2 regions of the Carboxydothermus ferrireducens DSM 11255 genome follow, and region 2 is predicted to be linked to the other one. Evidence: riboswitches for the same ligand, from Rfam matches in the RefSeq annotation. Region 2 holds a riboswitch; the other holds the start of a gene.
What was found. A riboswitch is a leader RNA that binds a small molecule or an ion and turns the genes downstream of it on or off. The one in region 2 is predicted to bind glycine.

Region 1: it holds a riboswitch for glycine, as region 2 does, so the genes downstream of both, gcvT (glycine cleavage system aminomethyltransferase GcvT) here and CARFE_RS14055 (GrdX family protein) in region 2, are expected to answer to the same signal.

What each region holds. Positions count from the first base shown of each region.
Region 1 covers NZ_ATYG01000001.1:376-7,571, reverse strand. The annotation lists gene CARFE_RS13695 (radical SAM protein) at 1-777, opposite strand, end outside; gene gcvPB (aminomethyl-transferring glycine dehydrogenase subunit GcvPB) at 765-2,225, opposite strand; gene gcvPA (aminomethyl-transferring glycine dehydrogenase subunit GcvPA) at 2,225-3,559, opposite strand; gene gcvH (glycine cleavage system protein GcvH) at 3,561-3,953, opposite strand; gene gcvT (glycine cleavage system aminomethyltransferase GcvT) at 3,956-5,038, opposite strand; glycine riboswitch at 5,124-5,195, opposite strand; glycine riboswitch at 5,196-5,305, opposite strand; gene CARFE_RS0100015 (acyl-CoA dehydratase activase) at 5,408-6,145, opposite strand; gene CARFE_RS0100010 (double-cubane-cluster-containing anaerobic reductase) at 6,145-7,196, opposite strand, start outside.
Region 2 covers NZ_ATYG01000003.1:102,550-109,745, forward strand. The annotation lists gene grdC (glycine/sarcosine/betaine reductase complex component C subunit beta) at 1-393, opposite strand, end outside; gene grdB (glycine reductase complex selenoprotein B) at 500-1,807, opposite strand; gene grdA (glycine/sarcosine/betaine reductase complex selenoprotein A) at 1,835-2,305, opposite strand; gene CARFE_RS0102795 (glycine/sarcosine/betaine reductase component B subunit) at 2,423-3,709, opposite strand; gene CARFE_RS0102800 (thioredoxin family protein) at 3,721-4,050, opposite strand; gene trxB (thioredoxin-disulfide reductase) at 4,065-4,988, opposite strand; gene CARFE_RS14055 (GrdX family protein) at 5,038-5,433, opposite strand; glycine riboswitch at 5,473-5,566, opposite strand; glycine riboswitch at 5,567-5,652, opposite strand; gene CARFE_RS0102825 (thioesterase family protein) at 6,034-6,429, shown strand; gene CARFE_RS0102830 (formate--tetrahydrofolate ligase) at 6,609-7,196, shown strand, end outside.

The DNA.
Region 1 (7,196 bases), on a different contig from region 2:
CTCAATTTCATATCCCAATTCCCGGGCTTTTTTCACTACCTCCGGATGGGGCTGCACAATCCGCGCAAAGCCCAGCTCCAACGCTTTTAAGTCAATTTCTTTCCGGTACTCACCTCCGGGGCGCATGCAACCTAAATATAACGGGGTTTTCGGAAAAAGTTTTCGGCTATATTCAAAAACCTCCACAACATTGGCAATTTCCGGCGGCTGACGGTCAGAAAAGTCAGTATCAGGCGTAGGGCGAAAGATAATAAACACAATTGCCGGTGGGTTAAATTCTAAAAGAGCTTTTATTGCCTCAAATTCCCCTTTAATTTCTCCACCGAGAAGGCCAACAGTTATATGCGGTAGCACCGGAACTTTCGTCTTAAGTTTCCGGTAGGTGTTTAAATAATCTTCCCCGGTTTTATTTAAGTGATAAACTTTAGCAATTGTTTCGTCATCTATCACAAAATCAAAGGACACCGTATCGGCTATTTGGGCCAAAAGGTCAATTTCCCGGTCGTCATCGATTAATCCCACATGAAAATTGTATTTCAAGTTTCCTTTTTGGTCGGCTAAAAACTCGGCATGTTTTAACCACGGGACTTTGCCGTCTTTAGTACAGCCACCGCTAATTAATAAACTTTTAACTTCTTGCAAATTCGGTATTTTTTCTACAGGAAGCATACTTTTTAAATAATGGCCCCCACAGTGGGCGCAGTTTAAGGCACAGTGGGGGCCGGTAACGGTAACCGGTTTGGTTTTATGGGGATAAACGAAAGTTATTTTTGCCAATCTTTACTCCACCTCAAAATTGGATTTCTCGCTGCACCCACCTCATCCAGCCGCTTCACCGGGGTGACGTGGGGAGCTTCATGGAGAAGTTCGGGATTTTCCTCTACTTCCCGGCTTATTGCAATCATTACCTCAATAAACCGGTCTAAAGTTTCCTTGGACTCGGTTTCCGTGGGCTCAATCATCAACGCTTCATCAACAATAAGCGGGAAGTAAATGGTCGGTGGGTGAACTCCATAGTCCAACAGGCGTTTAGCAATATCTAAAGTCCGAACCCCTTTTTCCTTCTGCCACTTACCGGACAGAACAAACTCGTGCTTGCAGAGCCGGTCATAGGGCAGATAAAAGTATTTTTTCAGCTTTTCTCTTAAATAGTTAGCGTTTAAAACAGCTTTTTGGCTGACATCGGTAAGGCCTTCGCCACCTAAAGCTTTTAAGTAAGTATAAGCTTTAACCACTACCAGGAAGTTGCCGTAGAAAGTCCTTACTTTGCCGATGGAATTGGGCAGGTTGTAATTAAAGTAGTACCGATCTCCGTCTTTCTCCACCACCGGTACCGGCAGGAACTCGGCTAAATGGGCTTTAACCCCTACCGGTCCTGAACCGGGTCCACCGCCACCGTGGGGAGTGGAAAAAGTTTTATGAAGGTTAATGTGCATGACATCAAAGCCCATATCTCCCGGGCGGGTTACCCCCATAATGGCATTTAAGTTAGCTCCATCATAGTACAGTAGCCCGCCGACATCATGGACCATTCTGGCAATTTTTACAATTTCTTCTTCAAAAAGTCCCAGGGTATTGGGGTTGGTAAGCATTAATGCTGCAACCTCTTTATCCAAAACTTTTGCCAGTTCCTCCGGGTCTACCAGTCCCCGTTCATTGGACTTAATGGAAATCACATTAAAACCGCACATGGCAGCGGTTGCCGGGTTGGTACCGTGGGCAGAATCGGGAACGATGACTTTTGTCCGCTTCTCGCCCTTTTTCTCCAAGTAGGCTTTTATGATCATCAATCCGGTAAATTCTCCGTGGGCTCCCGCCGCCGGCTGGAAAGTAAAACGATCCATGCCGGTAATTTCTTTAAGGTACTGTTCCGCATCGTACAGCAGCTCTAAAGCCCCTTGAGCAAGTTCCTCGGGCACATAGGGATGAAGTTCAGCAAAGCCGGCAAGCCTTGAAGTGTCTTCGTTAATCTTGGGGTTATACTTCATGGTACAGCTTCCCAGAGGATAAAAGCCGTTATCCACGCCAAAATTCCGCCGGGATAAGCCCACATAATGACGAACCACATCTACTTCAGCCACTTCCGGGAGGTCCAGTTCGGTTTTCCTTTGCATTTCTTCAGGAATGAGATTATTGATATCTTTAGCGGGAACATCCAACTCAGGAAGCTCAAAGCCGGTTCTTCCTTCTTTAGATAATTCAAAAATCAGAGGATAGCTTCCCATTACCGGTCACCTCCCAGTACTTCCACCAGATTGTCAATTTCTTCCCGGGTGCGTTTTTCCGTAACCGCAATCATTAAAGCGGGTGCTAACTCCGGATAAAAACGGCTGATACCCGGCCCCGCCAAAATATGATGTTTTAGAAGTTTTTGGGTAATTTCTTCTTCATTTTTAACTTTTACCACAAACTCTTTAAAGAACGGTCCGCTAAATAAAGGTTCGTAACCTTCACCAATTAAACGTTCAAAAGCATAATGGGCTTTTTGTAAACTTTGCAGAGCAATTTCTTTTAATCCTTTCTTGCCAACAGTAGCCAGATAAACGGTTGCGGCTAAGGCATTTAAAGCCTGGTTACTGCAGATATTGGAAGTTGCCTTTTCCCGCCGAATATGCTGCTCCCGCGCCTGCAAGGTTAAAACAAAGCCGCGATTACCCTCTTTATCGGTAGTTAAACCTACGAGGCGTCCCGGCATCCGGCGGGCTAAATCCTTCCGGGCGGCAAAAAAGCCAAGGTGCGGACCACCAAAAGCAAGGCCATTACCCAGAGCCTGCCCATCGCCCACGGCAATATCAGCGCCGTATTCCGCTGGTGGTTTTAAAATACCCAGAGAAATGGGGTCTACTGCCACCACCAGCAGGCCTTTCTGGGCGTGAATTAAACGGCTGATTTCCTCAACCGGTTCTAATTGGCCAAAAAAGTTTGGATGTTGCACCAGGACCGCGGCAGTTTTATCGTCTATTAGTTCTTCTAATTTTTCCAGGTCAACGGTACCGTTTTTATAGGGCACTTCTACTACCTCAATTTCCGGGCCCCAGGTGTAGGTTTTTACCACACTTCGGTACTCGGGATGAACGGTGGCTAACACCAAAACTTTATCTCTCCGGGTTTGGCTTACCGCCATCAGAGCGGCTTCAGCCAAAGCCGAACCGCCATCATACATCGAGGCATTGGTGATGTCAAGACCGGTTAGTTCGCAAATCATGGTCTGATATTCAAAGATCGACTGTAAAACTCCCTGGCTCATTTCCGCCTGGTAAGGAGTATAAGCGGTATAGAACTCCGAGCGCAGCAAAATGTGGTTGACCACCGCCGGGACATAATGGTCGTATACCCCTGCTCCCAAGAAAACGGTATACTTATCCGCCGAACCGTTTTTAGCCGCTAAGTTTGCCAGGTGTTTCTTTACTTCCAATTCCGACATCCCGGAAGGGAGATTTAAGGGCCTTTTAAGTTTAACCTCTTCCGGGATGTCCGAAAACAATTCCTCGATGCTACTTAAGCCAAGGCTACTTAACATTTCCCGGACTTCGTCCGGGGTATGGGGAGTATATTTCAAATTACTCGCCTTCCTCTTCGAGAAGTTTTTCGTAATCTTCGGGGGAGAGCAGTTCGTCTAACTCCGCTTCGTTACTAATTTCCACTTTAATCATCCACCCCTTACCATAGGGGTCTTCATTTACCAGTTGCGGCGATTCAATAACTTCTTCATTAACTTCCACAACTTTTCCGGAAACGGGAGCATATAAGTCGGAAGCAGCTTTTACCGACTCCACAACTCCAAAGCTATCTCCGGCGGAAATTTCATCCCCCACACCGGGAAGCTCAATAAATACGATATCTCCCAAAGATTTTTGGGCAAAATCGGTAATCCCGATAATACCGATATTGCCATCTACCTTAATCCACTCATGCTCACGGCTGTACTTTAAATCCTTAGGTACCACACTCATGCTTATTTCCCCCTTTTATAAAATGGTCTTGAAATTACGCGGGCACGCACGCCCTTCCCCCGAATGATTACGTCCACCTCGGTACCAATTTCCGCCGCCTCAAGATCCACCATAGCCATTGCCAGGTTTTTCTTAAGGAACGGTGCAAAGGTACCGGAGGTGACAAAACCTACTCCCCTTTGGTTAAATACTATTTCGTAGCCTTGGCGTGGAATTCCTGCTCCAATCATTTCCAAACCAACAATTTTTCTTTTAAGCCCGGCATTTTTTTGGGCAAGTAAAGCTTCTTTTCCTATAAAATCTTCCTTATTAAACTTAACGGCCCAGCCCAGTCCGGCTTCTAAGGGTGTGATTTCGGCGGAAAGTTCATGGCCGTATAAAGGAAGACAGGCTTCAAATCTTAACGTATCCCGGGCACCAAGACCTGCCGGCTTGACACCAAGATTTAAGAGTTCATTCCAGATTTTTGGAGCCAAATTTGGAGCAAAATAAATTTCAAAGCCATCTTCACCGGTATATCCGGTGCGGCTAACAAGACAGGGAACGCCTGCAACCTCAATTTCGGCAAAACCAAAATATTTAATTCGATTTAAATCAAAAGCGGTTAACTTCTGCAAAATCTCCTGAGCTCTTGGACCCTGCAAAGCAATTTCGGCGGTTTCGTCGGATAAATCGGTAACAGTAACATCGTCCCACCTGTATTGGAGAATATGAGCTAAATCTTTATCTTTATTGGCTGCGTTTACCACCAGCAAATACCGTTCGGTCGAATACTTATAAGCCAAAAGGTCGTCAACAGTACCTCCATCGGGATAGCACATAGTAGTGTAAATTACGTCGCCGGAATTAAGGCGGGAAACATCATTGGTGATAAGGTAATTAACAAACCGTTCCGCTTGCTTTCCGGTAATTTCTATTTCCCCCATGTGGGAAACATCAAACATGCCTACATCGGTTCGAACGGCCATATGTTCTTCTAAAATACCGGTATACTGGACCGGCATCTCCCATCCGCCAAAGGGAACCATTTTCGCACCAAGCTTAATATGTTCCTCATAAAGCGGCGTCCTTTTCAAGTTCTCCATCCCATCACCCCTTTTTAATAGTTTTAACAGCAACACTTTTTTCATCCCAAGAAAAACAAAAAAGACAGATAGCTAAAACAAACTGCTTTAGCCTCTGTCCTTTGACCTGAGAGATTAAACTCCCCGTGGGTGCCCTTTAAGGGACTCTCCAGAGTTTCGTCCGGCAACAGTCCTTTTGCCTGAGAGTTTCACCTTTAAAGCCAAGCAACACTTTAAAGGCTTACTCCTTCGGCGCCCGAAAAACCGGGTCTCTCCTGCTGCCTTCATCCGCCGTATTAAGTTTTCTGTATACATTTTATAACAAAATTCGCATTAATTCAACAATTCCTGCATTTGTGAAAATTTTAATTTAAAAAGAAACCGGGAGGGTTAACTCCCGGTTTCTCTGGCAATTAAAGCCGCACCCAGGGCAGCGGTCACCGATGGTTCTGGGGGTACAACCACCTCGACACCCATTTCCTTTTGCAAAAACAGTCTTAAAGCCGGATATTTTGCTCCTCCTCCGGTAAAAATCAACTTTCGAGGCTTACCAAGGCTTTCTGCAAATTTAGCCAATCTTTTGGCGGTTGTTTTAAATAATCCTGCAATTACTGCTCTCTTGGGAGTTCCCCGGGCAAGGAGAGAAATGACTTCCGATTCGGCAAAAACCGTGCACATGGAATTGATAGGCACGGCATTTTCTTCATTAATCAAATCCTCATCCCGGTAATCATCACCGATTGCCGTTAAAATTATTTCAAGAAATCTCCCCGTACCGGCAGCGCATTTATCATTCATTAAAAAATTAACTACCCTTCCTTGACCATCTTTTTTAATAATTTTGGCATCCTGACCGCCTAAATCTAAGATATAATCCACTTCCGGAAATAATTCGTGGCAACCCCTGGCCTGACAGGTTATTTCCGTTACGACTTTTCCCCGGTTAAAAGCTACCCGTCCGTAGCCGGTAACAACTAAGTTCCTAATTTCACCGGTATTTTTCAGTAATAACTCCCCGGCTTTCACCGGTTCATACCTGGTAGGGACAACCTTAAAAGTATAACTTCCATCTTCTTTAATAATCACCAGTTTTGAGTTGGTTGAGCCCAAATCTAATCCTGCAAACACTACTTTATCATCTCCAAAAAGGCTTCAATCCGCGTTTTTAATTGCCCCTGGTCTTCTTCAGAAAAATCACTTTCGAGCTTTAAGAAAGGAATATTTCTTCTCTCCAATTCCCGTCCGACTAAGTAACTCTCCACTCCATAGGGCTGGCAGAACTGCAGAGAATAATGGATAACTCCATCTACCTGAAGTTTTTGCACCATAGATAAGATATCCTCAAGCCTGCCGGTATTAGGGGTAAAACAGGCACAATTTACCTTTAAAGACCTGGCCGCAATATTTTTAAGCATGCCTTCCACATCCGCCGCCGGTTCTACTAAATCTTTAAAATATCGTTCCCCAATGCAGGTTTCCTCACCCACTACAACACCGCCGGCGCCTTCAATTAAAGCATGGATTTTCCAGTGGGGTATGGGCTGGGGAGTACCGGTAATTAAGATTCGTGGAGCATCTTTGGAAACTACCCCTTCGCCTTTAGCCACCCTTTCTTCCAATTCGTCGCACAGTTCATTAACCTTTGTGGCAAAACGCTCGGGGTCATCAAAAAAGGCCAGCTGGTTAATTAACAGTACGTCAAGGCCATGGATGGGAGCCGGGTTGTGCTTTCTTAAATCGGAAAGCCTTTTTAAAGCTTTTCTTTTTTTGTTTATTTTTTCAATGCCCGCCCTTAAATTTTCTGCATTTAGTTTAACTCCCGTTTTTTCTTCCACAAATTGCGCAAAATCTTTAATTTCCTCTTCCCAGAATTTCCGATCCCGTTCTTCTTTTTTCTGAGGTAGCTCCATTACATAAACTGGAATATATTCATTTAAAATCTCCCAGGCCTTTTTCTTGCCATCACAGGTAGTTTCCCCAACCACGTAGTCGGCCACCTGAAAATAAGGACAAATCCTTTCAATTTTAAAACCCATCGCCGACTTAATCAAAGGGCAGAGATTACGCGGTAACACCGTTTCCCCCGCCGGTACCGTATACTGGGCACCACCGCAAAGACCGATGCAAGCACTGCCGGTAGCGTTTATTATTTCTTCCGGTACATAAACGCAAAAAGTAG
Region 2 (7,196 bases):
TAGCTTATGTTTGGCAAGTTTTTCCTTGACCTCTTCCTGAAAACTTTCTTCCAGAATAACGAGGTCAAAGGCGTCGGCTATTTTTAAGAGTCCGTAAAATTCGTCTTCGGGCATTATTTCACCGTACTTGCCAAAACGGGAAGCTCCATTAATGGAGTTTGTGTACCAGGGGCGGGGAATGGTTTTTAACTCTTCAAGACCGATATTACCGATGTATGCCTGGTTTGGGGCGTAAGCTACAGCATCGTCATACTTCCGCAAATGTTCGGGAAGTTTTTTCAGGTATTCAGAGTCAGGGTTTTTTAGCCTTTCAACCGTCTGGGTGGTTCCGTTGTGGTACAAAAGGTCAGGGGCATGAATGAGGCACTGGCCAACACCTTTTAAGACCGGCATAATTATAACCTCCGTTTGTCAAAATTATTTTTTTATCTTAAGCCCGGATAATGGGCTTGCTTTCTAAATTTTGGGGAGCAGGCTTATGACCTGCTCCCGGGATTTTTTAGTCAAATACCGTTTGCCCTTCCACTTCTGTGGTAAGAGCCTTTAATGCTTTTTCCACGAGTTTTCTTCTTAAAGCTTTTTCCTCATCCGCCGGAAGGGCAGGATTGCCGAGGGGGTGAGGAATAGCAACGGTTGGTACAATTCGGTTAGCACCAACGGTTTTACTGATGGGAACGATGGTGCACATGTGAACTACGGGAATACCGGCCCGTTCAATCTCCTTGACCATCGCTGCACCGCAGCGAGTGCAGGTACCTCAGGTGGAGGTAAGAATGACCGCATCTACTCCGGAAGCTTTTAAATCGGCAGCAATGGCCTGACCGAATTTAGCAGCATTGGCAACAGAAGTACCGTTACCAACGGTAGCATAGTAGTAATCGTGCAGTTTGCCAATTTTACCTTCCGCTTCCATTTCCCTTAAAACGTCAACCGGTAAAACTCTGTCGGCGTCTTGATTGGCGTAAACCGGATCATAGCCGCCATGGGCGGTCTCAAAGGTATCGCTGGTTAAGTCTTTAACGCCAGCGATAGAGTATTTACCGAACTTTGAAGCTGACGACGATTCAATCCGGTCGGGATTGCCCTTGGGAACAATACCACCGGATGTTACCAGAGCTATGGTGGCTTTGCTAAGGTCTTTTATGGCGGGATTAGGGGGAACCCGGTCAAAAGCAGGCATAGGAAGTTCGGTAGTAAAATTTTCTCCCTTGATTTTGGCGATAAGCATGTCTACTGCCCGCTTGGCTCCTCTTTCTTCCGCAAAGTAATTTTTCCGAATTCCCCGGGCAATGTAGCCTTCCTGTTCGGGAGTACCGATTTCTTCTTTCTTTAAGAGCTTAAGACCCAGAGCTGCCATTTTGGGGATGGCATTGCGCATACCGATGGCCGAATCGGCGGTAGCTATGATGTAAACGGATTTTTTATACATTTCTACACCTGGGTTTTCCGGGTACATGCCGGTTACCGCAGGGATGCCAAGATTTTTTACTACCGCTTCGGCAACCGCCCCGCAGGCGGTACCGTAACGGCCGGCGTTAAAAGCGGGACCGGCGACTACCAGGTCAGGATTATATTCCTTGATCATTGATAGAATTTGCTTAAGGGCTTCTTCCATGTTTTCGGCAAAATAGCTATCACCGCAGATAACGGTACCGACAACTTCCGCTTCTCCTTTAAAAGCACCATTTAAAGCGGTACCAGGGCCTACGGGACCGTCTTTTTTCAGGGGAGCAGTATCTGCTTTTTCTTCGCCGCCTATTTGACCGAAAAACTGGTTTAAGTAATGGACTACACGGAATTTAGCCACAAAATTACCTCCTTTGCCAAGCAAGGACTAATATTTGCTTCCCTCTTTTCTCATTTTGGATACTTCGGCGGCTAAGGCATCAACATCTAAAACCATTTCCATCATGGCTGCCTGCTCTTCATAAACGGCCGGGTCAATTTCAGCCTTAATTTCGGGTTCCAAAATGTGATAAACCTTGAGTCCCAACGAGACTCCAGCTAATGGACCTGCGAAAGTAGGATCGCCCAGAGTTACGGTTTCTGCTGCCAGTGATGCGGTGTCCGGTTCGGCTGCACCTAAAAGGACAACGATATTTTCACCGCCGAGTTCTTCAGCAAGTTCCTTAATACGGGCCTGGTTTTGCAGGTCCATGGTGCCGGCAGCAGTTCAGACGAAACATTCGGTAGTGGCAAATACTACTTCCGCTCCGGCACTCTTGGCACACTCTGCTATAGCGGGACCGGGGACACCGTCACGGTCACCTACAGCAATAACTTTTTTACCGGCCAAAATTGCCATACTAAACTCCTCCTTTAGTTTTTATAGTAGGGACAGCAATCACGGTGTTTAGTGGTCTGTCGTTAGTGGTTGAGATTTTCCCACCACCAACCACCAACCACCTAACACCTAACACCATTAATATCCTTTTGCGGATAGTTTATTGAAGCCAACTTCCGAGGTAGCGCCGGTGATTGCTTGGATTTCCACTTCGATGCTGCCATCGGGCCGTAGTGACCCGGCAAAACCTCCGGCAATAACATCGACAACTCCCACATGGCCAATGACAGTATCTAACTTGGGCAGCACAATGGTTTCGTTGGCGTTACCGGCGGTAACCACGGCATTGGCTTCTGGAGTGGTGTCGGCCAGCGATTGCGAGCTGCCGTCTCTACCGGCGTATTCGTCGGTGATAAGGACGGTTTTGATACCTTTTTGCTCTAACTTCCGGCAGTTCATAACCAGGTCGGCATCAGGGTTACCGAAGCCTTCTTCGGAAACGATTGCAGCGTCAATTCCAAGCATTTCAGCAAGTTTAGCGGTGTAGCTGGAGGAACGTTCTTTATCGGCTAAGGTAACGTTTTCGTTGGTGATAATAACGCCAACAAAGTTTATATCCGTGCCGTGACGGGCAAATAATTCTTCAATTACAGGGTTATTCATGTGCACGTAAGTAGTGTTTTTGTCACAGGCCGAAACACAGTTACCGCTAACTATAGCGCCGTCAAATACTTCGGTAGGGGAGATGAGGGTGGGTAAAATACGTTTGGCATCTACCCCGTAAACGTAAGTATCATGCAGTAAACCCTGAGTTTGGAGCATGTAAACATAAGCTACTTTTGGAAGTTCGGGGTACTTTGAAGCGGCTTCTAAGAGCGGAGCAACTTCATAAGTTACCTCTTCATCGGGGGTAATGTTTTTACCAGCTTCCCCAAGGTAGGCCGCTGCTTTAAGTCCGGCTAACCGGACCACACTTTCGTGTTCATGTTGACTTAATCCATCTACCGGTTCGATTTTAACTACAACGTTATAGGTTTTGGAAAAAGGAGTATACTCGGCTCCAGGACCGGTCATGTCAATAATTCCTTCCTGGAATCCTACAATCTTTCCGGTAGTGACCACAGCAGCACCTTTTAAAACGTGGGTCCGGCCGCTGCCCACCATTTCTACTTTACCGAGAAAACCGGGGAAAATATTTCCTGGGCCTTCCACCTTCACCCGGGGTTCAATGACGTCTTTTACCGGTACAATTCGTACCGATTCGCCCGGGCGGGCTAAGAAAACCTCAACGGAACTAATCCGGTTATCCTCTTTCAATAAGGCTGTTAATTCGTCTTTATTAACGTAAAGAACTCCATTTTCGACCCGGGTACTGGGGCCAAATTCCAGCCCTTTAATGTTAATTTTCCCAAGGGTAAGCCGCATTTTATCCCTCCTTAGCCGATAATGGCCCGAATTTTTTCTTCAATTTCTTCGCGGCCAAAATTACCTTGTAGCTGGTCTACAAGTTCGCCGTTTTTATAAAACTGGAAGGTAGGAAGGCTCATAACTTTAAGCTGAATGGCAAGCCTCCGGTTTTCGGCAGTGTTTAATTTGGTAAACTTCATTTTACCCGCATAGATTTCGGCCAATTCTTCTACTACCGGCATTAAACCCATGCAGGGTACGCACCTGGGACCCCAGAAGTCCACCAGAACCGGAAGCTCGCTTTTTAAAACTTCTTCTTCAAAATTGTCTTTGTTTAGCTCAATTATGTTTCCCGCCATGTTTATCACCTCCTTTACTCGGTACATTCTTCAAGATATTTTTCCGCATGGTAAGCAGCAATAGCACCGTCAGCAGCGGCAGTTACTACCTGCCGTAACAGCTTTTGCCGGACATCGCCGGCGGCGTAGATTCCGGGAATGTTGGTGCGCATGTTTTCATCGGTAATAATGTACCCCTGTTCGTCCAGGTTTACTAAGCCTTTGACAAACTCGGTATTGGGCTTAAGGCCAACATAGATAAAGATTCCGTCAATTTCCCTTTCAAAAACTTCACCGGTGACCACGTTTTTTAAGCGCACTTTTTCCACAACGTCGGTGCCGATAATTTCTTCCACCACGGTGTTCCAAAGGATTTCCAGCTTTTCGTTGGCAAAAGCCCTTTCCTGGAGAACTTTGGTGGCTCTCAAGGTATCGCGGCGATGGACAAGGGTTACCTTATCAGCAAACTTGGTAAGGTAACAGGCTTCCTCAACCGCTGAATCGCCACCCCCTACGACCATGACGTTGGCGCCTTCGTAAAAAGCGGCGTCACAGGTAGCACAGTAGGAAACCCCCCGGGATCTGAATTCTTGCTCTCCCGGACAGCCAAGAAGTTTAGGTGCAGCACCGGAAGCGATAATTACCACTTTCGCAACAAAGTTACCTTTGGTGGTTTTGACGATCCGGTCAGCCCCCGCAAGCTCAATCCCCTTTACTTCGGCCAAAAGTTTTTTGGCACCAAAACGCTTTGCTTGTTCCTCCATTTGGGCGGTAAGTTCCGGGCCGGAAATCCCATGGGCAAATCCCGGATAATTTTCAATTTCATCGGTAGTGGCAGCCTGTCCGCCGGTGGAAAGCTTTTCAATATAAAGGGTGGAAAGCTTACTCCGGGCGCTGTAAAGAGCTGCGGAAAGTCCAGCAGGACCGGCGCCGATGATGATTACATCGTATCTTTCCATACGATATTCCTCCTTTTAAAGGGAAAAGTTATAAATTAAAGTTATAAACTTATGTAATAAGACCCATGCTGTAAAGGAAACTTTTAAAAAAATCCAGGTCTATTACAGCAAAATCTTCCAGAAAGAGCTCGATTTCCTTGGGACGAGACCGTTTTTCTAATAGCTCTTTGGTTTTTAAATAGCTAATTTCAGCCATTAGGATGGAATCGTAATCGGATTCTTGCTCGAGCTTTTCTAAAACTACGGTTTTATAAGGTGTTTGGTTTGGCTTAATGCTACCGGTCAAGGGATGGGTTAAAAGTTTATAACCTAAATGGCAGAGATCACGCACTTTTGCTAACACATCTTCGGTATATCCATCCACCCAGATAATCGTAAAGCGGGGTTCTAAAGTAAATCTTTGAATATAGTCTTTGACTTTCGGATTATTTGTAATCACCAGCATGAAAAATTCCTCCTAAAAGAAAAACAGAGGCCGAATAACTTTCCGGCCTCTGTCCTTACAACCTGAGAGATTCCCGGGCCCAAGGCTACGGGTTTCTCCTTCGGTGCCGCATTTTGCGGACTCTCCAGAGTTCCGTCCGGTTGCGGTCCTTTTGCCTGAGAGTTTCGGTTGCCCTTGCTCCTTCGGCGCCCGATTACGGGTCTCTCCCACAACCTTCATCCGGAAAATTTCATTATTAATTTTTGGGGGGATGGAGTAAAAATATGCAGGGGGAGAATGAAAAGTTTTTCTTAACTTTTCAATTTCTATTATATACATTCGTGACAATTTACACAAGTCCTGCTACAAAAATTTAATTTTTTCGACAAATTTAGAAGTTTTTATCTTGTGAAAATTAAGAAAATGGCGAAAATATGAGAAAATATTTTTTAGTTTATTGTGACAAAAAGCGCATATAAAGAGGTTTGTATACCAATGCAGTATACAGCTTAATTTACTTAATCTTAACAATATTTTTTTTAAGGATTAAAAATAGAAAGAGGAAATTTAAAGGGAAGGAAAGAATAAAATAATAAACACGTGGAAAAGTGGGGTGATAGGATGGCGGAAAGCCTTACCGAAGGCCTGGAAGGGACGGCTAAAACTACCGTTTCCCTGGAAAAAACGGCCAAGGCAGTGGGGAGTGGAAGTTTAGAAGTATTTGCCACTCCAATGATGGTAGCTTTGATGGAAAAAGCGGCGGTAAATGCTGTTGCTGCTGCGTTATCTCCGGGAGAAACTACCGTGGGGACAAAAATTGAGGTTTCTCACATAAAAGCATCGCCCGTCGGTGCTTTGGTTGAAGCTAAAGCCAAATTGATTTCCGTTGAAGGGCGAAAGCTTACGTTTTTGGTGGAAGCTTTTGATGAGCAGGGGAAAATAGGGGAAGGACGGCATGAAAGGGTACGAGTGAACATTGAGAAATTTTTAGGAAAGGTAAGTTCCAGAGAAAAATAAAGGGATATTGAGGGAAAAATAAAGTTAATGAAAGTTCCTACAATATCTTTTAGGAAAATTTAAAAATTTCAAAATATAAGCAGGAATTTGGCCCGAAGAAGAGAATAATCTATTAATTGATGCTCAAAATAGTTTGGTAAAGGTTATTTAAAAATTTAAGGGAAAGGAAGGGAAAGGATATGAAAAGTGATATCGAAATTGCCCAGGAGGCAAAATTAGAGCCCATAGTAAAAATAGCGGAAAAGTTAGGGCTCACCGAAGATGACATTGAACTGTATGGTAAGTACAAAGCAAAAATTGCAGCTCACGTTTGGGACAAGATCAAGGACCGTCCGGACGGCAAATTAATTTTGGTAACGGCAATTAACCCGACACCCGCCGGGGAAGGAAAAACTACAACAACCGTTGGCCTGGGGGATGCTTTGTCCCGCTTAGGAAAGAAAACTGTCATTGCTTTACGGGAACCATCCTTAGGCCCAAGCTTTGGGGTAAAGGGTGGTGCCGCCGGTGGTGGTTATGCTCAGGTCGTGCCGATGGAAGATATTAACCTCCATTTTACCGGGGACCTGCACGCAATTACTACAGCGCATAACCTTTTAGCAGCGATGATTGATAACCACATCCATCAAGGAAACGAATTGGGGATTGACCCCAGGAGAGTTGTTTGGCGCCGGGTGGTAGACTTAAACGACCGGGCTCTTCGCAAGGTAGTAATCGGTCTTGGCGGTCCGGCTCAAGGGGTACCCCGGGAAACGGGCTTTGATATT